Regions from separate parts of the Rhizobium sp. BK379 genome, predicted to be linked through region 1. Evidence: riboswitches for the same ligand, from Rfam matches in the RefSeq annotation. Region 1 holds a riboswitch; the other holds the start of a gene.
What was found. Region 1 has a riboswitch for cobalamin ahead of nrdH (glutaredoxin-like protein NrdH). Riboswitches for the same ligand answer to the same signal wherever they lie in the genome.
Positions count from the first base shown of each region.

Region 1 (5,290 bases):
TGCCTTCCTTGCGGATCTCGATCTTCGAGACGATCGGATGGATCGATGAGGTCGAGTGGTTGATGTAGGAGATCGAGCCCGTCGGCGGCACCGCCTGCAGGTTCTGGTTATAGAGGCCGGAAGCCATGACGGCCTTCTTCAGCTCCAGCCAGTCTTCCTGCGTTGGAATATGAATGCCGGCATCGTCGAACAGCGCCTGCACCTTCTCGGTCGCCGGCTTCCACTCCTGCCCGGTGTATTTGTCGAAATAGTCACCTGAGGCATATTTCGAATTCTCGAAGCCCTTGAAACTTGCGCCATGCTCGACCGCCAGGCGGTTGGATGCACGCAGAGCGTGATAGGTCACCGTGTAGAAGTAGATATTGGTGAAATCGACGCCTTCTTCCGAACCGTAATGGATGCGCTCGCGGGCAAGATAGCCATGCAGGTTCATCTGTCCCAAGCCGATCGCATGGCTGTCGTCATTGCCCTTCTCGATCGAAGGCACCGAGGAGATATGGCTCATGTCGGAAACGGCCGTCAGCGCGCGGATCGAGGTTTCGATCGTCTTGCCGAAATCGGATGAATCCATCGCCATGGCGATATTCAGCGAGCCGAGATTGCAGGAAATATCCTTGCCCATCGTCTTGTAGGAAAGGTCGTCGTTGAACTCGCTCGCTTCACTGACCTGCAGGATTTCCGAGCAGAGGTTGCTCATGCTGATGCGGCCGGCGATCGGGTTCGCCCGGTTCACCGTGTCTTCGAACATGATGTAGGGATAGCCGCTCTCGAACTGTATTTCGGCGATCACCTGGAAGAATTCGCGGGCCTTGATCTTCTTCTTGGTGATACGGGCATCCGCCACCATCTCGCGATACTTTTCCGTCACCGATATCTCGGTGAAGGGCACGCCATAGACCCGCTCCACGTCATAGGGCGAGAAGAGGTACATATCCTCATTATTCTTGGCGAGCTCGAAGGTGATGTCAGGCACGACGACGCCGAGCGATAGCGTCTTGATGCGGATCTTCTCGTCGGCATTTTCGCGCTTGGTATCGAGGAAGCGCATGATATCGGGGTGATGCGCATTGAGATAGACGGCACCTGCCCCCTGCCGTGCACCAAGCTGGTTGGCGTAGGAGAACGAGTCTTCCAGCAGCTTCATGACGGGAATGATGCCGGAAGACTGGTTTTCGATCTGCTTGATCGGCGCACCGGCCTCGCGGATGTTCGTCAAGGACAGCGCAACGCCTCCGCCGCGCTTGGACAGCTGCAGCGCCGAATTGATGGAGCGGCCGATCGATTCCATATTGTCTTCGACACGCAGCAGGAAGCAGGAGACGAGTTCGCCGCGCTGCTTCTTGCCGGCATTGAGGAAGGTCGGCGTTGCCGGCTGGAAACGGCCGGAGATGATCTCTTCCATCAGATCGCGGGCAAGCTGTTCATTGCCTCTGGCAAGCGCGAGCGCCACCATGCAGATACGGTCTTCATAGCGCTCCAGGTAGCGCTTTCCGTCGAAGGTCTTCAGTGTGTAGCTGGTGTAATATTTGAAGGCGCCGAGGAAGGTTGGGAACCGGAACTTCTTGGCATAGGCTTCGTCGAACAGGTCGCGGACGAAGTTGAAGGAATACTGGTCGAGCACTTCCTGCTCGTAATAGCCTTCAGTTACCAGATAATCGAGCTTCTCCCTGAGATTATGGAAGAACCCCGTGTTCTGGTTCACATGCTGCAGGAAATATTGCTTGGCCGCCATGCGGTCCTTGTCGAGCTGGATCTTGCCCTCATCGTCATAGAGGTTCAGCATCGCGTTCAGCGCGTGATAATCCAGCGCTTCCACGGCCTTGAGCGGCTTGACGCCCGCATCCCGCGTCAGATTTGTCCCCGTGTCCAAAATCGTCCCATCCCGTCTTTGACATTGGCGACATCCTCGGCAGTCCCCAGGAGCTCGAACCGGTAGAGGTAAGGCACCTGGCATTTTTGCGAGATCACGTCGCCGGCAAGCCCGTAGGTCTCGCCGAAATTGCTGTTGCCCGCAGCAATGACGCCGCGGATGTTGGAGCGGTTTTCCGCATCGTTGAGGAAACGGATCACCTGCTTGGGCACGGCCCCTTTTCCGCCATCGCCACAATAGGTGGGCGAGATCAGCACATAGGGTTCGCGAATGTGGATGTCTTCAGCTCCGACGGGAATGCGCGCCGCGCGCAGTCCCAGCCTCTCGACGAAACGATAGGTATTCTCGGACCGGCTGGAATAATAGACGATCAGGCCCACCGCTTTTCTCCGATCAGGAGAGCGCGCTGATCATATCGGGACGGAAGCCCGCCCAGTGATTCTCGCCGGCAACGACGACCGGAACCTGCATGTAGCCCATGCCGCGCACGCGATCGAGCGCGTCGGCATCCTCGGAGATATCGATGATCTGGTAGTCGACGCCCAGACGGTCGAGGGCGCGGTAGGTAGCGGTGCACTGTACGCAGGCAGGCTTGCTGTAAACGGTAACGCTCATCATGTTCCTCGTGATGTCAATGGATTCCAGACGCAAAACTAGGATCGGGCGCCTTGCGGCGTCCGAGGCAATGCTTGGTATTGATCTGACAAAGTTGGCGCTTTACACGCCGAACACTCTCCCCCGCACGATCTGCGCGGGCGGCGGTTTTAATGCTTTCAAAATGACTTCAACCCCGAAGTGTTCAGCGGACATTCGGGGGCAGCGCAACAGGGGCGGATTTGACCCGCCTGCGTATACGCGACCTTCCGGACACCCCGCCCGTGGATACCTCGTTCAAGGCAGGTCTCCTGGCTCGCGGGTCGAAGCACCCTGCCCCCAGCCTTCCCAAAGCTTCATGCCTCAGTGACCTGAAATCGGACAGTTGCTCGCCGCTTACAGTTGCGGGGGCAGCTCCGGCTTTGTCTCGCCGTCATGGCGAAACGCACCGTATTCCCATCTTAGCCCCCGACCCTCACGAATCGAAGGAACCTTGAACACTAGATATAGTACTCGAATCCCGGTTTGCGTCAACGGATGGTTTGTGCATCGCGTTACGGCATGTTTGAAATCGCTGCATTCCTGTGAAAAACGTGGTTAATGAATGGTTAACGAAAGCAGCCTGTAGAGAAGGCCGCGTCGGAAAGAGCCGGCCTATAGCCGGCTCTCCAGGAATCGATTAGGCGCTCAGGCGCGTGTCGGCGCTGCGGCAATACGCAACTGCCGAGCGGCGGCAACCATGTTGACCAGCGCCGGACGAACCTCTTCCCACTTGCGTGTCTTCAATCCGCAATCTGGATTGATCCATAGCTGTCCGTCCGTCAGACGCTTCCGCGCCAGCGTCAGGAGCTCCGTCATCTCGGCGACCTCGGGAACGCGGGGCGAATGGATGTCGTAGACGCCGGGGCCAATCTCGTTCGGATATTTGTAGCTGCGGAAAGCCTCCAGCAGTTCCATCTTCGATCGTGACGTCTCGATCGAGATCACATCGGCATCCATCGCGGCGATGGCATCGATGATCTGGTTGAACTCCGAATAGCACATATGCGTATGGATCTGCGTCTCGTCGGAAACAGCGGATGCGCAGAGGCGAAAACTCTCGACCGCCCAGTCGAGATAGGTCTTCCAGTCGGCCTGGCGCAATGGCAGACCCTCACGGAGAGCGGCCTCGTCGATCTGGATCATCGCAGCACCCGCCTTTTCGAGATCGAGCACTTCGTCGCGGATCGCCAGAGCGATCTGCCGGCTGACATCGGCGCGAGAAAGATCATCACGCACGAAGGACCAGTTGAGGATCGTCACCGGACCGGTCAGCATTCCCTTGACTGGCTTGTCCGTCAGCGACTGCGCGTAGCGCCACCACTCGACTGTCATCGGCTTTGGCCGAGAGACGTCGCCGAAGATGATAGGCGGGCGGACATAGCGCGAACCGTAGCTCTGCACCCAGGCATGCTGCGTAAAGGCGAAACCGGAAAGCTGCTCACCGAAATACTGCACCATGTCGTTGCGCTCGAATTCCCCGTGGACGAGCACGTCGAGGCCGATTTCCTCCTGCCAGCGGATCGCCGCTTCGGTCTCCTTTTTCAGGAACGCATCGTAGTAAGCCTCGCTGATCGTACCCTTTGCGAAGGCCGAGCGGGACTTGCGCACATCCGATGTCTGCGGGAAGGAGCCGATCGTCGTTGTCGGGAAGAGCGGCAGGAGAAGCTTGCGCTCCTGCAGGCTGGTCCGCTCGACAAAACCGCTGCTCCGCGTCATCATCGTCTCATCGATTGCCGCGACCCGCTGCCTGACTTTGAGATCATGCACACGTGGAGAAGCCGCTCGAGAGGCAACGGCCTGAGAGGCTGCAGCAATTACTTGATAAGCCCCGCCGGAACTGCCGAGGGCAGAGAGTTCATCGAGTTTCTGGGTGGCGAAAGCGAGCCACGACGTCAGTTCCTCATCCAGTCCGGTTTCCAGATCCAGGTCGATCGGCACATGCAGCAGCGAGCAGGACGGCGCGATCTGCAGTCCTTCCGCGCCGAAGCGCTGAACCAGTGGCTCGATCTTTTTCAGGATCACGGCAAGGTCCGCCCTCCAGATATTGCGTCCGTCGATGATGCCGAGCGACAGCGTCAAATCGGGGGACGTCTTGAGAAGGGCATCGATCTGCTGCGGAGCACGAACGAGATCGACATGCAGGCCGGAAACCGGCAATGCGAGCGCCGTCGGCAGGTTATCGCCTATATTGCCGAAATAGGTGGCGAGCATGATCTTCAGGTTCGGTACCAGCTCGTGCAGCGCACGATAGGCATGCTTCAATGCTGCCTGCTCTTCTCCTGAGAGATCCAGCACCAGGCACGGTTCGTCGATCTGCACCCAGTCGGCACCGGCAGCGCTCAGTTCCGCAAGCACCCTCGCATAAACAGGTAACAGGCGTTCAAGCAGGCTGATCGGTGCAAAACCTTCCTCGGTTCCCTTGGCGAGTTTCAGGAAGGTGACAGGGCCGAGGATGACTGGCCGTGTGTGGATTCCGAGCGTCTTCGCCTCGATGAAGGCATCGAGTGGCCTGTTTGCGGTCAGCGCGAAGAATTGATCGGGACCGAGTTCCGGCACCATGTAGTGGTAGTTTGTGTCGAACCACTTGGTCATTTCTAGCGCTGGCACGCCATGACCGTGGTGATGCTGGTGGCCGCAATCGGCATGCGCCTCTTCGCCGGTCGAGCCGCGCGCCATCGCGAAATAGGTATCGAGTGCAACAGGCCCGCCCTTCCAGCCATAGGCCGAAGGTATGGCGCCGACCATGACAGTCGTATCGAGCACATGGTCATAGAATGAAAAATC
Region 1 covers NZ_JACIAD010000008.1:391,598-396,887, forward strand. Annotated here, with positions in the region: gene nrdE (class 1b ribonucleoside-diphosphate reductase subunit alpha) at 1-1,870, opposite strand, end outside; gene nrdI (class Ib ribonucleoside-diphosphate reductase assembly flavoprotein NrdI) at 1,849-2,250, opposite strand; gene nrdH (glutaredoxin-like protein NrdH) at 2,264-2,485, opposite strand; cobalamin riboswitch at 2,748-2,975, opposite strand; gene metE (5-methyltetrahydropteroyltriglutamate--homocysteine S-methyltransferase) at 3,152-5,290, opposite strand, start outside.

Region 2 (5,290 bases), on a different contig from region 1:
GCAGAAGGCGCCGAGCGCAATGGCCGGCACGTAGTCGGCCGGCTGGACAGCGCCGAAACTGCCGACATCGATGATGAAATCGCTGCCGGCAAGAAGGCGCGCAACAAGAGTTGCGACAAGTGCTGAGACCACGACAGGCGTCAGCGACATAATGGTGTAGGTGCCGATGATCAGCTCGAAGGCGTAGAAGGCGCCGGTCAGCGGTGCATTGAAGGCGGCGGCGATGGCACCGGCTGCGCCGCAGCCGACGAGCACACGCAGGTCCGCGCGGCGCAGCTGCAGCTTCAGGCCGAATTTCGAGGCGATGCCGGCCGCAAGCTGCGTATAACCGGCTTCCAGGCCGACGGATGCGCCGAAGCCATTGGAAACGAGGTTCTGGATCGCGACAAGGATGCTGTCCGTCAGCGACAGGCGGCCGCCATGCAGCGCATTGGCCTCGATCGGGTCGACCATCGGCTTTTTGCGCCATTTGGCGAGAATGAAGAGCAAGAGCCCGAGAAGCATGCCGCCGGCTACCGGGGCCGTCATCAGCAAAAACTTGCTGTCGATCTGCGAGGCGCTGAGCCTCGTCGTGCCGTCTATGCCGAAGATCAGGCTGTGCATCTCTTCCGAGGCATAGCTCATGGCTGAGACCGCAAGCCCCGATACGATGCCGACAAGCGCGCCGGCAAAGACCATGCCCATTTCGCTGTGGCGAATAAGCGCGCGCAGGCGCCCCGGATCGAAGGCGGTGCCTAGAGGGCCGAGGCGGCGAATGTGCATTCGGGAGAGCATCATGGAGAAATTAGGCGGCAAGAATAGGGGTCAAGGGCGGAGCCGGCATCCGCATGAGCGGCAATTGCGGCAAAAAACCGGCCGGGCCGTAAAGTTTTTGTGACGTAAGCCTTTGATTAAAGACGATAATATCCGTAGTGTAAGTCGAGATGAACATGAGCGGGACGCTGCGCGGCAATTGACATGGGAGTTGCACGCGCCTAACCATGAATCCACATAATGGATGGTTCCGGATCGGCAAACGCCTTCCGGATTAAAAGGGAATGTGACGGGGCGGACCCAAGCCGGGCGCCTTCATCACAGCCGACCCCGCGACTGTAGAGCAGTCAGGGTCTTCCATCCGGCATTTGGATTGCGGCGCCGACGGTCTTGCATTCTGCAAGCGGGCAAGGCGGACAAGTGCCGGAAAAGCCACTGGAAATGCATCGTGATCAGCCGGGGCAGGACGCCTCTAATTCTACGAATCGTCCGCCTTTTCACGAGATGCAGCCGGGAAGGCGAGGCAGATCCGCTGGCACGATAAGGGGCGACCGAGGGGTCGCCCCTGTCGCGGCCGATAACTGCGAGCCAGGAGACCTGCTATCCGTGCCGGGCATAATGCCCAATTTGGGCGCTTTGCCCGCTGCCAGCACGGAGGTTGTCTTGGCTGAAGGATGTTATTCAGCGCTGCCTCTGGTGGTGCGATATGGGCGCGGTGTTCCGCCGCCCCTCTGTGATGAGCTTCCGGCGCAGGCCGTTTTCTCTTCCCTGCTTCCTGTGCTTGTCACAGGAAACCAGCCACGGCGCGTCTGTGCCGTGAATGAATCAACGTTATCGCGGAATGAGTCTCTCCTGCCCAAGGACTTGGGCAGGCTGGATTCCTGCGACAAGCACAGGAATGAGGGGCGTGGCGAAGGCCGTGCCCATCCTCTACGGACGGTGTTGTCATGACCGCCACCTTCATCCTCGGCGGCGCTCGCTCCGGCAAATCCGGCTTCGCCGAAAATCTCATCACCACGAGCGGTCTCGAGCGCCACTACATCGCCACCGGCCGCGCCTGGGACGACGAGATGCAGGCGCGCATCGACCAGCACAGGGCCGACCGCGGCCCCTCCTGGACCACGCATGAGGAACCGCTCGATCTCACCGAGCGCCTGACCGCCATCGACGCGGAGGGCAGGGCCATCCTCGTCGATTGTCTGACGCTGTGGCTCACCAATCTGATGATGGAGGGGCGCGATATCGCCGCCCAGTCTGCCGCCCTTGCCGCCTTTCTGCCTCATGCTAAGGCGCGGCTCGTCATCGTTTCCAATGAAGTCGGCCTCGGCATCGTGCCCGAGAACCGCATGGCGCGGGAATTTCGCGACCATGCAGGCCGGCTGCACCAGATGATCGCGGCTTCGGCCGCGGATGTTTATTTTATCGCAGCGGGTCTGCCGCTGAAAATGAAGGGTTAGTTCCATGCAGCAGAAAATCCCCGCAACCGTCATCACCGGCTTTCTCGGCGCCGGCAAGACGACGATGATCCGCAACCTGCTCACCAATGCCGGCGGCAAGAAGATCGCGCTCATCATCAACGAGTTCGGCGATCTCGGCGTCGATGGCGACGTGCTGAAGGGCTGCGGTGCGGAAAACTGCACCGAGGACGACATTATCGAGCTCACCAATGGCTGCATCTGCTGCACCGTTGCCGACGATTTCATTCCGACCATGACCAAGCTTCTGGAGCGCGAGCAGCGCCCTGACCATATCGTCATCGAGACCTCGGGCCTTGCATTGCCGCAGCCGCTCGTCGCCGCCTTCAACTGGCCGGATATCCGGAGCGAAGTGACGGTCGATGGCGTCATCACCGTGGTCGATAGTGCGGCCGTTGCTGCCGGTCGTTTTGCCGATGACCACGATGCCGTCGATGCGCGCCGTGTCGAGGATGAATCGCTCGATCATGAAAGCCCGATCGAGGAACTTTTCGAGGATCAGCTGACCTGCGCCGACCTGATCGTGCTCAACAAGACCGATTTGATCGACGCGGACGGGCTCGGCCGCGTGAAGAGCGAAGTCGCCTCGCGCATTGCCCGCAAGCCTGTCATGATCGAAGCGAAGAACGGCGAGGTGCCGGCAAGCGTGCTGCTCGGCCTCGGCATCGGCACGGAAGACGATATCGTCAACCGCAAGTCCCATCACGAGCTGGAGCATGAGGATGGCGAGCCGCACGACCATGACGAATTCGACAGTTTCGTCGTTGAACTCGGCGCTGTCTCGGATACGGCAGGTTTCGTCGAGAAGCTGAAGGGCATCATCGCCGAGCATGACGTGCTGCGCCTGAAAGGCTTCATCGATGTCTCCGGCAAGCCGATGCGCCTGCAGCTACAGGCCGTGGGTGCCCGCATCGACCAGTATTTCGACCGTGCCTGGGCGCCGGGTGAGGCCCGCAATACGCGCCTCGTCGTCATCGGTCTGCACGAGATGGATCAGGACGCGGTGCGCAAGGCGATCGAAGCGCTCGTCTGAGGACATAACGAATGCATCTGCTTCTCGCTCAACAGGGGACGATCAGCGACGGGGACGAGGCGATCGACCTCGGCCAGTCGCCGGGCGATATCCTGTTCCTGTCCGCTGCCGATACCGAGCTTGCGGCGATTGCCGCGGCCCATAGCGGCGGAGAAGGAGGCTATTCGCTGAGGCTTGCGAGCCTGATGAGCCTGAAGCACCCGATGTCGGTCGATACATACGTCGAACGGACGGCGCGGCATGCGAAGCTGATCATCGTACGGGCGCTCGGCGGGGCGAGCTATTTCCACTATGCGCTGGAGGCGCTGCATGCGGTCGCAGCGCGCAGCGGTGCGCTGATTGCGGTGCTGCCGGGGGATTCGAAGCCGGATGCCGGGCTGACGCCGTTTTCCAATGTGGCGCTGGATGATCTGAATGCGCTCTGGGCCTATCTGATCGAGGGCGGGGATGCCAATGCACGGGGCTTTCTCGCCTATGCGGCGGCGATGCTCTCGAGAGAGGAGAAGCCGGCGCCGGCTGTGCCGCTGATGAAGGCCGGGATCTGGTGGCCAGGGCGGGGGCTTGTTGGGGTCGAGGAGTGGCGGAAGCTCACCGGTTCTGTCTTCTCCCCAGTGGGGAGAAGACGCCCGGCAGGGCAGATGAGGGGGGCGAGCGACGGAGAGACCGAGCAACAGGAGCACGATTTCGAGGTTTGTGCGGTGGCCCCCTCATCCGACCCGTTGGGCCACCGACCGGGGTCGAGCCACGGGTCTCGACCCGTCCTCCGGACCCCCGCTGGGGAGAAGGGACAGGCAGCACCCGTCGTTGCCATCGCCTTCTACCGCGCACTCGTGCAGAGCGGCGAAACCCGCCCGGTCGAGGCACTGATCGAAACCCTGCAGGCGCAGGGTCTTCGCCCTTTGCCGGTCTTTGCCTACAGTCTCAAGGATCCCGTCTCCAAAGGCATCCTCGAAGCCATCTTCGCCGATCTCCAACCCGACGTGGTCATCAACACGACAGGCTTTGCCGTGTCCGCACCCGGTGCTGATCGCGAGCCGACGGTGCTGGAGGCCAACGACGCGATCGTGCTGCAGGCGATCTTTTCCGCCTCGTCGCGGGAGGCCTGGGCAGCCTCATCGCAAGGCTTGTCGGCCCGCGATCTCGGCATGAACGTCGCGCTGCCGGAGGTGGATGGCCGCGTGCTCTCGCGCGCCGTCTCCTTCAAGGCTGCCGCTCGCTACGATGCCGCGGTCGAGGCCAATATCGTTTCCAGCGAGCCGGATGCCGGACGCATGGCCTATGTCGCGGCCCTTGCCGCCAACTGGGCGCGGCTGCGGCAGCGGCCGGTTTCGGAGCGGCGTGTCGCGCTGGTCATGGCGAACTATCCGAACCGGGACGGACGGCTCGGCAATGGCGTCGGGCTCGATACGCCCGCCGGGACGATCGAGGTGATGCGGGCGATGGCGGAGGCTGGTTATCCGCTCGCGGATATCCCCGATGATGGCGATGCGCTCATGCGGCATCTGATGGCGGGGCCGACCAATTCCGGTTTCGACGGCAAGGTTGTGCGCGAGCGGCTTTCCTTGAGTCGATACAAGGATTTCTTCGCCTCTCTTCCCAATCAGATTCAGGATGAAGTCAACGCGCGATGGGGCGATCCGAAGGCCGATCCCTACATGCGCGAGGGTGCTTTTGCGCTCCCCTTTGCGCGTTTCGGCGGGCTGCTCGTCGGCATCCAGCCTGCACGCGGCTACAATATCGATCCGAAGGAAAGCTATCACTCGCCCGATCTCGTGCCGCCGCACGGCTATCTCGCCTTCTATGCCTTCCTGCGCGAAGAGTTCGGCGCCGATGCGGTGATCCACATGGGCAAGCATGGCAATCTGGAATGGCTGCCGGGCAAGGCACTGGCGCTGTCGGAAGCCTGTTATCCCGAAGCGATCCTCGGGCCGCTGCCGCATCTCTATCCCTTCATCGTCAACGATCCGGGCGAGGGCACTCAGGCGAAGCGCCGCACGGCCGCCGTCATCATCGATCATCTGACGCCGCC
Region 2 covers NZ_JACIAD010000001.1:1,372,117-1,377,406, reverse strand. Annotated here, with positions in the region: gene FHT93_RS07160 (chloride channel protein) at 1-774, opposite strand, end outside; cobalamin riboswitch at 982-1,373, shown strand; gene cobU (bifunctional adenosylcobinamide kinase/adenosylcobinamide-phosphate guanylyltransferase) at 1,701-2,210, shown strand; gene cobW (cobalamin biosynthesis protein CobW) at 2,215-3,261, shown strand; gene cobN (cobaltochelatase subunit CobN) at 3,273-5,290, shown strand, end outside.
Region 2: it holds a riboswitch for cobalamin, as region 1 does, so the genes downstream of both, cobU (bifunctional adenosylcobinamide kinase/adenosylcobinamide-phosphate guanylyltransferase) here and nrdH (glutaredoxin-like protein NrdH) in region 1, are expected to answer to the same signal.